3 regions of the Streptomyces sp. NPDC030799 genome follow, and region 1 is predicted to be linked to each of the others. Evidence: riboswitches for the same ligand, from Rfam matches in the RefSeq annotation. Region 1 holds a riboswitch; each other region holds the start of a gene.
The links. Region 1 has a riboswitch for cyclic di-AMP ahead of ACZ41I_RS11040 (M23 family metallopeptidase). Riboswitches for the same ligand answer to the same signal wherever they lie in the genome.

Region 2: it holds a riboswitch for cyclic di-AMP, as region 1 does, so the genes downstream of both, ACZ41I_RS19155 (C40 family peptidase) here and ACZ41I_RS11040 (M23 family metallopeptidase) in region 1, are expected to answer to the same signal.
Region 3: it holds a riboswitch for cyclic di-AMP, as region 1 does, so the genes downstream of both, ACZ41I_RS31620 (M23 family metallopeptidase) here and ACZ41I_RS11040 (M23 family metallopeptidase) in region 1, are expected to answer to the same signal.

The regions. Positions count from the first base shown of each region.
Region 1 covers NZ_JBVIDS010000004.1:15,665-20,692, reverse strand. The annotation lists gene ACZ41I_RS11050 (tyrosine-protein phosphatase) at 1-547, opposite strand, end outside; gene ACZ41I_RS11045 (alpha-galactosidase) at 722-2,803, shown strand; cyclic di-AMP (ydaO/yuaA leader) riboswitch at 3,111-3,266, shown strand; gene ACZ41I_RS11040 (M23 family metallopeptidase) at 3,271-4,197, shown strand; gene ACZ41I_RS11035 (SGNH/GDSL hydrolase family protein) at 4,361-5,028, shown strand, end outside.
Region 2 covers NZ_JBVIDS010000007.1:136,378-141,405, reverse strand. The annotation lists gene ACZ41I_RS19165 (hypothetical protein) at 461-814, shown strand; gene ACZ41I_RS19160 (tellurite resistance/C4-dicarboxylate transporter family protein) at 818-1,783, opposite strand; gene ACZ41I_RS19155 (C40 family peptidase) at 1,889-3,070, opposite strand; cyclic di-AMP (ydaO/yuaA leader) riboswitch at 3,079-3,248, opposite strand; gene pcrA (DNA helicase PcrA) at 3,471-5,028, shown strand, end outside.
Region 3 covers NZ_JBVIDS010000014.1:158,902-163,929, forward strand. The annotation lists gene ACZ41I_RS31610 (HPr family phosphocarrier protein) at 1-185, shown strand, start outside; gene ACZ41I_RS31615 (GntR family transcriptional regulator) at 325-1,011, opposite strand; gene ACZ41I_RS31620 (M23 family metallopeptidase) at 1,209-1,952, opposite strand; cyclic di-AMP (ydaO/yuaA leader) riboswitch at 1,965-2,125, opposite strand; gene ACZ41I_RS31625 (M16 family metallopeptidase) at 2,339-3,727, opposite strand; gene ACZ41I_RS31630 (M16 family metallopeptidase) at 3,724-5,028, opposite strand, start outside.

The sequences.
Region 1 (5,028 bases):
TGATCGCCTCGCGTTCCACGCCCAGCGCGAGCAGCGTCACGGCTATCGAGATGCCCGCGCGGTCCTTGCCCGCCGCGCAGTGCATCAGCGCGGGCACGCTGTCCTCGGTGAGCGCGCGCAGCACCTGGGAGTGCTCGGCGGTGCGCTCCTTGACGATCCTCCGGTACGAGGCGATCATCCGGGCCGCCCCCTTGCCGTCGGCGAGGATCTGGCGCAGCTGGTCGAGGTCGCCGTCGCGGACCATCTTCCAGAACTCGGCGCCGTCCGCCGGGTCGCTCAGCGGCAGGTTCACATTCCGCACGCCGGGCAGCTCGACGTCCGGGCCCTCCAGCTTCTGGTCGGCCGCGTTGCGGAAGTCGAAGATCGTGTGCAGGCCCAGGGAGGCGAGGAAGGCCGCGTCGTCCTCGGTCGCGTGCGCCAGGTGACCGCTGCGGAACAGCACCCCGTGCCGCACCCGCCGCCCGTCCACCGTCGGCAGTCCGCCCACGTCACGGAAATTGCGTACTCCGGCCAGCTCCGGCTCGGTCGACGGGACGTGCTGCGTCACGGGGGCTCCTCACACGCTCGGATCCCGCCGTCGCGGCTCGTCGGCGGGCGCTCTGACGACCATACGACATCGGTTTCCTCGGGCAAGGAGTTGTCCACAGGGCTTGTCGCCACGCTCGTACGGCTCGATGATGTTTGCACTTGAGCGAATCTGTTGGCACCTGTGAGGTCTTACGTGGTGGACATCTCCGAAGACGGTCGTACCTGGCTCCTCTCGGGGCCCACCAGCAGCTACGCCCTGCATCTCACCGGCGCGGACGAGCTGCTCCACCTGCACTGGGGGCCACGCATCACCCTCGCGGACGCGCAGGCCCTGGCCAAGGACCCGCTGCCCGGCCACTGGCCCTTCGAGTCCCCCCTGGACGGCCGGGAGGAGTACCCCGTCGAGGGCGGCCCCCGCTTCGTCCGCCCGGCCCTGTCGGTGCGTACCGCCGAGCGACGCGGCACGGAGTGGACCTTCCAGGCGTACGAGGCGGACGGGCCGGAGGGTGACGAGCTGCGGCTGCGCTTCGACGACGACGGCCTCGCCGTCACCCTGCACTACCGGATGCGCGGCGATGTCGTGGAACGCCGGGTGACCGTGGCGAACGGCGGGCACGTACGCGTGGAGCTGCTGCGCGCCGACGCCGCCACCTGGACCCTGCCCGATCGCGAGGGCTGGCGGCTGTCCCAGCTGCACGGCCGCTGGGCAGCCGAGTCCCGCCTCGTCGCCGCCCCGCTCACCTACGGCGAGAAGGTCATCGGCAGCCGCCGCGGCCACACCGGCCACCAGCACCTGCCCTGGGTGGCGCTGGACACCGACGCCACCGAGGAGCGCGGTGAGGTCTACGGATGCGCGCTCGGCTGGTCCGGCTCCTGGCGCATCGCGGTCGCCCAACTCCCGGACGCGCGCGTGCAGATCACCGGCGGCGCCGGCTACGACGACTCGGGCCTGCTGCTCCTGGAGCCGGGGGAGTCGTACACCACCCCGGTGTTCGCGGGCCTGTGGAGCGACGGCGGCTTCGGTGGCGCGAGCCGCGCCTGGCACGCCTACCAGCGCGCGTACGTCATCCCGGACGCCGAGCGGGACCGGCCGGTGCTGTTCAACTCCTGGGAGGCGACGAACTTCGACATCTCCGAGGAGCAGCAGCTCGCGCTCGCCCGCCGGGCCGCCGGGATCGGCGTGGAGCTCTTCGTCGTGGACGACGGCTGGTTCGGCGCCCGCACCAGCGACCGCGCGGGTCTCGGCGACTGGACGCCCAACCCCGACCGCTTCCCGCACGGCCTGAAGCCCCTCGCCGACCAGGTGCACGACCTCGGCATGCAGTTCGGCATCTGGGTCGAGCCCGAAATGGTCAACCCGGACAGCGACCTGTACCGCGCGCACCCGGACTGGGTGCAGTACCAACCGGGACGGAAGCGGACGGAACTGCGCAACCAGCTCGTCCTCAACCTCGCCCGTGAGGATGTGCAGGAGTACCTGTGGGAGCAGCTGCACACCCTGCTCTCCGGCGCGCCGGTCGACTATGTGAAGTGGGACTTCAACCGCTGCTTCACCGACGCCGGCTGGCCCGGTGAGCCGTACCCGCAGCGCCTGTGGGTGGACCACGTCCGCGCCCTGTACGCCCTGCTGGACCGGCTGCGCGCGGCCCACCCCTCCGTCGCCTTCGAGTCCTGCTCGGGGGGTGGCGGCCGGATCGACCTCGGCGTCATGAGCCGCACCGACCAGGTGTGGACCTCCGACAACACCGACCCGCTGGACCGGCTCGCCATCCAGCACGGCTTCAGTCAGATCCACCCGGCCCGGATCATGGCCGCCTGGGTCACGGACAGCCCGAACACCCAGCTCAACGGTCGGGTCAGTGGCCTGCGGTTCCGTTTCGTCAGCGCCATGGCGGGCGTGCTCGGGGTGGGCGGCGACCTCACCGAGTGGACCGATCAGGAACTGGCCGAGGCCCGGCAGTGGATCGATCTCTACAAGGAGATCCGGCCGGTCGTCCAGCAGGGCGACCTGTACCGGCTGCGACCTCCGGCCGGTGGACTGAGCGCCGTCCAGTACGTCCTGGGTGAGGAGACGGTGGTCCTCGCCTGGCTCCAGGCGCAGAGCCACGGCGAACCCGTGCCGGCGCTGCGCCTGCGCGGACTCGACCCGGCGGCGTCGTACGAATGTCGCGAAACGGGCGAAGTCCATCGCGGTGCCGTACTGCTGCACCACGGGCTGCGTGCCGGCCTCAAAGGTGACCTGGATGCAACGGTTATCCGCCTGCGCCGCATCTAATGCTTCTGCCCGAATTGGTGCCTTCATTCAAACTCGGAGTGAAATGCGGACTCATGGTCGGGTGCGCGTGAGGAGCGTCATATTCGTGACGGTGCGTGCCGCGTCATGTCCACGTAATTTCCTCGGTGAAGAGGGAATTTGAAGGGCCGTAACGGGTGGAAATGCACGGAGGGTGACGGCGAATTCCCGAATCCGATCTTCTGAAAGGCGAACGGCGGAATCCGACTGCTTGTTTCCCTGCGTCCCACCCGCTTACGTTCGCCACCGATCCGGACGGAACGCCGAATCCTGCCGCCGCCCGGAGCCCCACACACTTGACCCGTGTTCGGCAGGAGCGGGGGACCCATCAGGTACCACTGCCTGTCCGGTCTCCGCGACAGGCTCGGGGTGAAACCGTGCGCGCACGGCCGGGCAGCTCCAGCCCGAACCCGACAGCTCACCTCGCAGGCGCCGGAGAGGAATGCGCCATGCCTGGTAAGGGCAAGCACCGACGCCCCAAGACCCCGCGTCTTTCCCGCTCGATCGCCGTCGCCGGAACCGGTGGTGCCGCCCTGGCCCTCCCGCTCGTCGGAACCACCGGGGCGCATGCCGTCGGCACCGCGCAGTCCGTCTCCGCGCAGGCCGTGCAGTCCCTTCGGGCCCCGGTGCACAAGGCCGCCGCGCAGCCGGATTCCGGCGTCCGTACCTACACGGTGAAGACCGGCGACTGCCTTTCGGTGATCGCCGACGAGCAGCACGTGGCGGGCGGCTGGCACCGCCTCTACGCCGACAACCGGCAGGCCGTCGGCGACGACCCGTCGCTGATCCACCCCGGCCTGGAGCTCGCGCTCGGCAGGCAGGCCGCACCCACCCGCAGGCAGACCGCACCCACCCGCACCGAGCCCGCGGCCCCGAGCCGGTCGTCCGGCGGCTCGCACCGCTCCACGCCCCAGGCGGCCCCGGCGCCCAGGACCTCCGGCGCCGCCACGACGCCGGCCACCTCCACCGGCTTCACCCTCCCGGTCACGGGCGCCACCATCGGCACCGGTTACCACGTGGCCGGCAGCATGTGGTCCAGCGGCTACCACACGGGCGTCGACTTCGTCGTACCGACCGGCACCCCGGTCAAGGCCGTCGCCGCCGGGACGGTCGTCTCCGCCGGCTGGGGCGGCGCGTACGGCAACCAGGTCGTCCTCAGGCTGAACGACGGCCACTACGCGCAGTACGGCCACCTCTCCCGGCTCTCCGTCTCGCCCGGGCAGACCGTGACCGAGGGCCGGCAGGTCGGCCTGTCGGGCGCCACCGGCAACGTCACCGGCCCGCACCTGCACTTCGAGATCCGTACCACCCCCGACTACGGCTCCGACATCGACCCGGTCGGCTACCTCCGCGAGCACGGCGTCGCCGTCGTCTGAGGCTGTCCGTCCTTCGGCGTGTTCGCCCTGTTCCGGGTTGGCAAATCATTTAAGGGTGTCATATCTCACCGGCCGTCAACCCCTGCCTACGGTCGCGTAGGACACATCCAAAGGTGAATCATGGTCCGACGTGGCAGACGATTCGAAGAGTGACAACACATCAGTGATCGGGTCGTACGTGGCGGTGGGGGACAGCTTCACCGAGGGCGTCGGCGACCCCGGCCCCGACGGGGCATTCGTCGGCTGGGCCGACCGGTTCGCGGTACTGCTCGCGGACCGGCAGCCCGAGGGCGACTTCAAATACACCAATCTCGCGGTCCGCGGGAAGCTGCTCGACCAGATCGTGCAGGACCAGCTCCCGCAGGCCGTCGAACTCGCCCCGGACCTGGTGTCCTTCTGCGCGGGCGGCAACGACATCATCCGGCCCGGCACCGACCCGGACGAGGTGGCCGAGCGCTTCGAGCGCGCCGTGGCCCGGCTGACCGAGGCGGTCGGCACGGTGATGGTGACGACCGGCTTCGACACCCGTGGCGTCCCCGTGCTGAAGCATCTGCGCGGCAAGATCGCCACGTACAACGGGCACGTCCGCGCCATCGCCGACCGGTACGGCTGCCCCGTGCTCGACCTGTGGTCCCTGAAGTCCGTACAGGACCGCAGGGCCTGGGACAGTGACCGGCTGCACCTCTCGCCCGAGGGGCACACGCGCGTGGCGCTGCGCGCCGGCCAGGTCCTCGGCCTGGAGATCCCGGCCGACCCGGAGCAGCCGTGGCCGCCGCAGCCGCCCCGGGGCACGCTGGACATCCGCCGCGACGACGTCCAGTGGGCCCGCGA
Region 2 (5,028 bases), on a different contig from region 1:
CGACTCGTACGACCGAGGGGTCCGGCCGGTCGGCCCGACCGAGCGGTCCGTACGACGTCCGGCGGCAGCCCGCACAGGGGAAGCGGACCACCGCCGGACCTTCTCGGCGGTGGTGGCCGACGGCCGCCCCTGGCCCGGGCGGCGGTGGGGAGCCGGTCACCTGGGGGAGGACGCTAGGCCCGACTGTGACAGGCAGGTAACGCGGTGTACGGAACTGGCCCCAACGGGTTGGTACGTGACCGTATGTGACTGTGTCGTCGGTCGGTCGTCGTCGCCTTCACGCAGCGTGATGACCGAAGTGCGGGAACCGGGACGGATGGGAGGCGGGGGGTGCTATGGGGCGAGACCGTGTGGTGCCGGCCCGGCTCCCGCAAGGCGTGTCGGCCCTCACCGCTCGGACGTCCCCGGAACGGCACCCTGCCGTCCTTGGGGCTGTTACCGGCAATTAGGCTCCGGCTCCATGGACGTACTCATCCATCTCTTCGTCGGCCTGCACATCATCGGTATCGCCGCGCTGCTCGGCGGTTTCCTCACCCAGATGAAGGCGATGGGCCAGGGCACGGCCCGGTTCGTCCCCGGAATGCTGCACGGTGCGCTGACCATGCTGGTCACCGGCGTGGCCCTGGTCGGCCTCAACCAGGCCGACGACCACCACGTCAACACCATCAAGATCGGTGTCAAGCTGGCGCTGCTGATCGTGATCCTCGGGCTGGTCTATGTGAAGCGCGACGAGGAGAAGACCGACAAGGGCCTGTTCGGGCTGGTCGGCCTGCTGACCATGGCGAACATCTTCATTGCCGTGCTGTGGACCTGACGGTCAGCCGTCCCTGCCGCCGGCGCGGGCCGCGAGCACCGCACCGGCGGCGGCAGCGAGCCACCCCGCCACCGCCACCCACAGCAGCACCCGTCCCGGCCATCTGAGCCATGGGACGGCGAGGACGGTCGCGACGGTCAGCGTCGCCGCCGCCGTCATCCCCATCGGGAACACCGTCGCCCACCGCCGCACGTCGTAGCCGCGTCGGGGCCGCACCGCTTCGGCGGTCAGCAGCACGAGATACCAGGCCAGGTCCAGGACGAGCAGCGCGACCGTCACGGTGCGCAGCACACCGCGGTCGTCCTCGTCCCACAGATACAGGCCCGCATCCCCGGCGACGAGCAGTTTCGCCCCCGCCAGCGCGGAGATCGCCAGCGCTCCGCCGGCGATCCAGTGATCACCGGCCCCCTCCAGCACCTGCCGTGCGTCGAAGCGGGCCAGCGCGAGGCCGTAGAGCACCAGCCCCAGCCAGAACAGGCCCAGCGCAGCGTGCGCGAGCCATGCCGTGCGCTGGGCCGCGGCCAGCGTCGCGGCCAGTACGACGAGCCCCTGTGTGGCCACACAACACAGGAACACCGCTCCCGGCATGCGCCGCCTCCAGTGCCGGACGACCAGGACCAGCAGCACCGGCCACAGCAGGGCCGCGAGCGCCAGCAGCGCCTCGGCCGCGGCCTGCCGGCCCAGCTCCGACACCCGGGTACCGAGCACGGTGGTCGCGGCGACGGAGGTGAGCGCGCCGGGGCTCTCCGCCTCGGCCACCCAGCGCTGCCGCTCGCAGAGCAGCCGCAGGACGAAGTCGGCGGCCAGCGCCACCCAGGCGACGCCGGTCATCGCGAGCGTCACCCGGGAGAGCGCCTCGTGTCCGGTCACATGCAGCCCGACCGACAGGATGCCGGTCGCCATCACGGCGGCCCCGGCCGCGGGGGGCCGCTCCGCCCACCATGGACGCAGACCTGGGATGCCGGGCATGCGCCCGATGCTAGGGAGCCGCACGGTCCCTGCCCGGGAAGGGCACGCGCGCGTGGAGGGCGAAAACGCCGGTACGCGCGCGTGGGGCGAAGTCGGCCGGTTCGGTCAGCCCGGTCGGACCACGCTGTGGATGATCGACTCTCCGCCGTAGTAGATCGACTCCTCGCGGACGTACGCGCCCGGCTTCGGGGCGTGGATCATCATGCCGTTGCCCATGTAGAGGCCGACGTGGCTGATGTCGTCGTAGAAGAAGACCAGGTCGCCCGGCCGGGCGTCGGCCAGTGACACCGTGGTGCCCGCATGGACCTGGTCGTACGTGGTGCGCGGAAGGGTGACGCCGGCCGCCTTCCAGGCGGCCTGGGTAAGGCCCGAGCAGTCGTAGGAGTCCGGCCCGGTGGCGCCCCACACATACGGCTTGCCGATCTGTGCGCGGGCGAAGGCGATCGCCTTCTCGGCCTTCGTGCCGTCCGAACTGGGGGCCGTGGACCCGGTCGAGCCGGAGCCCGTCGAACCGGATCCGGACGACGAGGAGGAGGATGACGACGACGAGGACGGCGACGAAGCGGCTTGCTGCTGGGCTGCCTGCCGCTTCGCCAGCTCGGCCGCCTTGCGTGCCGCCTCCTGCTGCTTCTCCCGCTCGATGGCGGCCAGCCGCGCCTTCTCCTGGGCCGTCAGCTGTGACAGCAGCTTGCGCGCGGAGGCGAGTTTCTTCTGGACGGTCGCCTTGGCGGTCTGCAGGTCGTGCTGCGAGTCGGTCAGCGTCCGCAGGCTCTCCGCTGCCTCCCGCCGTTTCCTCATGGTCGCGGCCTGCTCGCCGATGTAGCCGTCGACCGCGCTCTTCTCCCGCGAGGTCAGCCGGTTCATCAGCTGGCTCTGGTCGAAGTAGTCCTGCGGGCTGTCCGCGAGCAGGAAGGTGGCCGTGTCGGGTGCGGCGGCGCCGGTGCGGTACTGGGCCGCGGCGAAGGAACCCAGCTCCTCCCGGGCCTTGTTGAGGCGTTCGGTACGCCGGGCGACGTCGTCGCGCAGGGCGTCGACGCGGCCCCGCTGCTTTCCTGTCCGCTCCTTGGCCGCGTTGTACTTCTCGGTCGCCGACTCCGCCTGGCGGTAGAGGTCGTCGACCTTCTTCTCGACCTCCTCCAGGCTCGGCTTGGCGTGATCGGTACCCGGGGTGGCCTCTGCGGTCTGCGAGAGCACGGCCATGGAGGTGAGGGCGGCGGTGGCGAGGGCGGGGGTGCGCAGGCCCGTCCCGATGGCCCCGCCGGGGCGCGTCTTGCGGTGCGACGCCAAGGGAGGCGACTCCTTCCAGTGAGCCGCCTACCGGGTTAGCTGTCGGGTTCGGGCGGCGGTTCGGAAGGGTTGCCCTACGGCCTCGTCCCGGGCGGGAGTCGGCCGATTCACCCCAGGATTCGGTGGGTCCCCGGCTCCGGGCGCCGTGCGGGCGCGCCGGACTCGGCGGAGGCCGCGCACGCGGCCTGACGGCAACCTAGCCAACCGGTGTGACTAGTGTGAAGGTTGGTGCGTGATATGTCCGATACATTTTCGTGATCCGGCGTCGGGATCACGTCCACGTCATCGGGTGATTCCGCAGCGTCAGGGCCGTGCCTCAGGATGTCCGCCGCTTCGCCGGTCGGCCATCTTGCCGGGACGGCGACCGGTTGTCGGTGGGGCGCCCTAGACTCGTAGAGCGATGAGCAGCCTCTTTGACGACAGCTTCCTGGCGGACCTCCAGCCCCCTCGCGGGCGCGAGGAGGAGCCCCCGCCGCCGCCCGAGGACGATCACGCTCCGGAGTCGATTCCGGACGATCTGTTCGGCGGGAAGTTCGACGTGCCGCCGGACCGGGACGCCTACTACCGCGACGGCGCCCCCCGCCCCGCGCTCGACGCGGCGGCCCTCCTGGAAGGGCTGAACGACAACCAGCGTGCCGCGGTCGTGCACGCCGGCTCGCCGCTGCTCATCGTCGCCGGCGCCGGCTCCGGCAAGACGCGTGTGCTCACCCACCGCATTGCCCACCTCCTCGCCGAGCGGCACGTGCACCCGGGCCAGATCCTCGCGATCACCTTCACCAACAAGGCCGCGGGCGAGATGAAGGAGCGCGTCGAGCAGCTCGTCGGCCCGCGCGCGCACGCGATGTGGGTGATGACCTTCCACAGCGCGTGCGTGCGCATCCTGCGCCGCGAGAGCAAGAAGCTCGGCTTCACGTCGTCGTTCTCGATCTACGACGCCGCGGACTCGAAGCGCCTGATGGCCCTGGTCTGCCGCGACCTGGACCTCGACCCCAAGCGCTTCCCGCCGAAGTCCTTCAGCGCCAAGATCAGCAACCTGAAGAACGAGCTGATCGACGAGGAGGACTTCGCCGCCCAGGCCACCGACGGCTTCGAGAAGACCCTCGCCCAGGCCTACGCCCTGTACCAGTCGCGGCTGCGCGAGGCGAACGCCCTCGACTTCGACGACCTGATCATGACGACGGTCAACCTGCTGCGTGCCTTCCCGGACGTGGCCGAGCACTACCGCCGCCGCTTCCGGCACGTCCTGGTCGACGAGTACCAGGACACCAACCACGCCCAGTACGCGCTCGTACGGGAGCTCGTCGGCACCGGGGAACACGATGAGGACACCCCGCCCGGCGAGTACGACCTCCCGCCCGCCGAACTGTGCGTGGTGGGTGACGCGGACCAGTCGATCTACGCCTTCCGGGGTGCGACGATCCGCAACATCCTCCAGTTCGAGGAGGACTATCCGGACGCGACGACGATCCTGCTGGAGCAGAACTACCGCTCCACCCAGACCATCCTGTCCGCCGCCAACGCGGTCATCGAGCGGAACGAGTCCCGCCGCCCGAAGAACCTGTGGACCAACGCCGGCCAGGGCGCGCGGATCACCGGATACGTCGCCGACACCGAGCACGACGAGGCGCAGTTCGTCGCCGAAGAGATAGACCGCCTGGTGGACGCGGGCGAGGCCAAGGCCGGCGACGTCGCCGTCTTCTACCGCACCAACGCCCAGTCCCGTGTCTTCGAAGAGATCTTCATCCGCGTCGGCCTGCCCTACAAGGTCGTCGGCGGGGTCCGCTTCTACGAGCGCAAGGAGGTCCGGGACGTCCTCGCCTATCTGCGGGTCCTCGCCAACCCCGAGGACTCGGTGCCGCTGCGCCGCATCCTCAACGTGCCCAAGCGGGGCATCGGCGATCGCGCGGAGGCGATGGTCGACGCCCTCGCCCAGCGCGAGAAGATCAGCTTCCCGCAGG
Region 3 (5,028 bases), on a different contig from region 1:
TGACGATCGCCAAGGCTGACGGCAACCCCGTCAACGCGGCCTCCATGCTGGCTGTCCTGGGCCTGGGCGCCCAGGGCGGCGAGGAGATCGTCCTCGCCTCCGACGCCGAGGGCGCGGACGTCGCCCTGGACCGTCTGGCCAAGCTGGTCTCCGAGGGGCTGGAAGAGCTGCCCGAGACCGTCTGAGCAAGGCGGGGGAGCCGCGCCGCCCATTCCGGGTGGCGCGGCTTCCGCGTTTTCCGGAACAAGAATTCAGGGCGCCGGAGAAAAGGGCAGCGGAAATCATGCCCACCGAATAGCCCCTTCTTTGTATACGGTGCCCGTGTTAATGCCGAAGGCTCGGCATGTTTACGGCGTGTTGCGAAGTCCTCACGCGCTCGGCGGACCCGGAAAAACGGAGCCGGTGCGCGGCCGTCGCGCGCTCGGTGTGCAGCGCCGTGACCGCCCGCGCGCGCTCGCCGTCGCCGCGCGCCACCGCGTCGACGATGGCGCCGTGTTCCGCCCAGGACTCCACCGGGCTCGGCGGCGCCTCCACCGCGTACATCCAGGCGATCTTGTGCCGCAGCTGGGTGAGCATCGCGCTCAGCGAGGGACTGCCACAGGCCTGGGCGAGCGTCTCGTGGAACCAGCCGCCCAGTGAGCGCAGATCGTCGCTGTGGCCCCTCCTGGCCCGCTCCTGACCGATCCTGACCAGGCCGCGCAGCACCTTCAGGTGGGCCTCCGTGCGGCGCTGGGCGGCCCGGGCGGCTCCGAGCGGCTCCAGGAGCATGCGCATCTCCAGCAGGTCGGCCGCCTCCTGCTCGGTCGGCTCGGCCACGCACGCGCCGGCGTGCCGGCGGGTCACCACGAATCCCTCGGCCTCCAGGGTGCGCAGCGCCTCGCGGACGGGGACGCGCGAGACGCCGTAGCGGCGGGCCAGGACTTCCTCGGTGAGGCGGCCGCCGCGCTCATGGACACCGGCCACGATGTCGTCCCGGATCGCCGTGCACACCGAGTGCGCCGGAATACGCATGACCGACCTCCGTCTTAATCCCCGTGAAACGTCGACGATGGACGCGTGTTCCGTGACTCTATTCCAATGCGTCGGACATTCCGACGGCGGGCCGGAATCCATGGATATTTTTTTGGCCAGCGGATCCGGTGGACGCGCCGGAAAACGGCGGAAGCCCCGGCCGGTGCGGGCGGGGCTTCCGGGGAGCGGCAGGGGCGTCAGACGTCCACGCCGTGCTTGCGGAGGTAGGCGACCGGGTCGACGTCCGAGCCGTAGTCGGGAGTCGTACGGGCCTCGAAGTGGAGGTGCGGACCGGTGACGTTGCCGGTCGCGCCGGACAGGCCGATCTGCAGGCCCGGGGTGACCTGCTGGCCCACCGTGACGCCGATCGACGACAGATGGCCGTACTGGGTGTACATGCCGTCGGCCATGCGGATCACGATCTCGTTGCCGTACGCGCCGCCCCAGCCGGTGGAGACGACGGTGCCCATGCCGACGGCGTGGACGGGCGTGCCGCTGGCCGCGTGGAAGTCGATACCGGTGTGCGAACCGGAGGACCACAGCGAGCTGCTGGCCTTGTAGGCCGTCGACACGTAGGAGTGTGCGATCGGGGCGACGAAGGCGTTCAGCCGCTCGCGCTCGGCCTCGCGGGCGGCGCGGGCCCTGGCCTGGCGGATCTCCTGGGCCCGCTTGGCCGCGGCCTCCTCGGCCGCCTTCTGTTCGGCGGCCTGCTGCTGGGCGGCGGCCTGCGCGTCGATCTGCTCGGCGATGTCGTCGCCGACGCTGATCACCGGGGTGAGGCCGGTCTGCTCGGCGGTGTTCTCGGCGGCCGTCGCCGGAGACGCCGCGAGGGTGCCGATGACGCCGGTGGTGGTGAGGGCCGCGATGCCGGCCGCCTGAGCGGTGGTGCGCTTGACCCGGCCGGGCTTGCGATGCTTCCCGGTGGCGCACATGAACGCCATGAAGTGGCTGGTCCTTTCCTTCCCTCTCGCCTACCGGGTTAGCTGACGGGTTCGGAGCAGGAAGGTCTCCTACAGGCCCCCTCGCTGTCGCGCGGGCGCCCGATTCACCCCAGGGACGGTGGGTCCCCGGCTCCCCTGGCTCGCGCCGTACGGGGACTCGGCGATGGCTGTCCGGTGCCGCGGGTGCGGCGTACTGCCTGACGAACAGCCCGGACGACGCTACGGAAGCCTGCTTTCCAACCTCAAACGGATCCGGGCTTTTGTAGCGCATCCCACAGGGCAGACAGGCAACCTCCGCCTCAAATCGGGCATCTGGGGAAGGGAGTGGAACCGCAGGGGCCCTGACGGTGTGTCGACCGTCAGGGCCCCTCGCGTGCGTGCCGTTGCTACTCGGCCGCCACCACGGTCACATCGCCGATGCCGAGTGCCTCGACCGGCGCCTTGATCTGGGCGGCGTCACCGACGAGGACGGTCACCATGCGGTCCACCGGGAAGGCGTTCACGACGGCCGCCGTGGCCTCCACCGTGCCCGTCGCGGCCAGCTGCTGATACAGCGTCGCCTGGAAGTCGTCGGGCAGGTGCTGCTCGACCTGGTCGGCCAGCGTGCTCGCCACGGCCGCCGCGGTCTCGTACTTCAGCGGCGCCACCCCGACGAGGTTCTGCACGGCCACGTCCCGCTCGGCGTCGGTCAGGCCCTCCGCCGCGAGGGTCCGCAGCACCTTCCACAGGTCCTCCAGCGCGGGACCGGTGTTGGGGGTGTCCACGGAGCCGCTGATGGCGAGCATGGAGGCGCCCGTGCCGTCCGGTGCGGACCTGAGGACCTGCCCGAAGGCGCGCACTCCGTAGGTGTAGCCCTTCTCCTCGCGCAGGACGCGGTCCAGGCGGGAGGTGAGGGTGCCGCCGAGGCAGTAGGTGCCGAGCACCTGGGCGGGCCACACGCGGTCGTGCCGGTCGGGGCCGACGCGGCCGATGAGCAGCTGCGTCTGGACGGCGCCGGGCCGGTCCACGATGACCACGCGGCCGGTGTCGTCCGCGGTCACCGGGGGCACGGGCCGCGGCTCGCCCGGGGTGCCGGTCCAGGCGCCCAGGGTGTCGCCGAGCAGCGCGTCCAGGTCGATCCCGGTGAGGTCGCCGACCACGACGGCCGTGGCCGTGGCGGGGCGTACGTACCGGTCGTAGAAGGCGCGTACGGCGGCGGCGTCGATCTTCTCGACGGTCTCCTCGGTGCCCTGGCGCGGACGCGACATGCGCGAGGTCGCCGGGAACAGCTCCTTGGAGAGTTCCTTGGCGGCCCGGCGGGAGGGGTTGGCCAGCTCGTGCGGGATCTCGTCCAGGCGGTTGCGGACCAGCCGCTCCACCTCGCTCTCGGCGAAGGCGGGCGCGCGCAGGGCGTCGGCGATCAGGCCGAGGCCCTTGGCCAGGCGGGAGGCCGGGACCTCCAGGCTGAGCCGGACGCCGGGGTGGTCGGCGTGCGCGTCGAGCGTGGCGCCCGCGCGCTCCAGCTCGGCGGCGAACTCCTCGGCGGAGTGCTTGTCGGTACCCTCGGAGAAGGCCCGCGCCATGATCGTGGCAACGCCGTCCAGGCCGGCCGGCTCGGCGTCCAGGGGTGCGTCGAGCAGCACCTCGACGGCGACGACCTGCTGGCCGGGGCGGTGGCAGCGCAGCACGGTCAGGCCGTTGCCGAGCGCGGTGCGCTCGGGCGCCGGGAACGCCCAGGGCCGGGCCTCGCCGGGCTGCGGCTGGGGGTGGAAGTCCATGGTGGCGAGCTCGGTCACTTGGCCGTCTCCTCGTTCTCGTTACCGGCCTCTACGGTCGCTTCCTGCTCCGGGTCCTCGGGGACGTCGGCGTCCGGGGCCTCCTCCGGGGACTTCGGTTCGTAGACCAGGACCGCGCGGTTGTCGGGACGCAGACGGGCCTTGGCGACCTCCTGGACCTCCTGAGGAGTCACCTCCAGGACGCGCTTGACGGCGGTGAGGGCGAGCTGCGGGTCGCCGAACAGGACGGCGTACCGGCACAGTTCGTCCGCACGGCCGGCGACCGTGCCGAGCCGGTCCAGCCACTCGCGCTCCAACTGGGCCTGGGCGCGCTCCATCTCCTCGGGGGTGGGGCCCTCCTCGGCGAACCGGGCCAGCTCCTCGTCGATGGCGGCCTCGATGACCGGCACCTCGACGTCACCGGAGGCCTTCACGTCCAGCCAGCCCATCGAGGGCGCGCCCGCCAGGCGCAGCAGGCCGAAGCCGGCCGCGACAGCCGTACGGTCGCGGCGCACGAGCCGGTTGTACAGGCGGGAGGACTCGCCGCCGCCGAGGACGGTCAGGGCGAGGTCGGCCGCGTCGCACGCGCGCGTGCCGTCGTGCGGGAGCCGGTAGGCGGCCATCAGGGCGCGCGCCGGAACCTCCTCGACGAGGACCTCGCGCTTCTGCTCGCCGATGACCTCCGGCAGGGAGCCGTCACGCGGTGCGGGCTTGCCGTCGTGCGCGGGGATCGAGCCGAAGTACTTCTCGATCCAGGCGAGGGTCTGCTGGGGGTCGATGTCGCCGACCACGGAGAGCACCGCGTTGTTCGGCGCGTAGTAGGTGCGGAAGAACTGGCGGGCGTCCTCCAGGGTGGCCGCGTCCAGGTCCGCCATGGAGCCGATCGGCGTGTGGTGGTAGGGGTGGCCCTCCGGGTACGACAGGGCGGTCAGCTTCTCGAAGGCGGTGCCGTAGGGCACGTTGTCGTAGCGCTGGCGGCGTTCGTTCTTGACGACGTCCCGCTGGTTCTCCATGGACTCGTCGTCCAGGGCGGCGAGCAGCGAGCCCATGCGGTCGGCCTCCAGCCAGAGGGCGAGCTCCAGCTGGTGCGCGGGCATGGTCTCGAAGTAGTTGGTGCGCTCGAAGCTGGTGGTGCCGTTGAGCGAGCCGCCGGCGCCCTGCACCAGCTCGAAGTGACCGTTGCCCTTGACCTGAGCCGAGCCCTGGAACATCAGGTGCTCGAAAAGGTGAGCCAGACCGGTACGCCCCTTGACTTCGTGGCGGGAGCCGACGTCGTACCAGAGGCAGACCGCCGCCACCGGGGTCAGGTGGTCCTCGGAAAG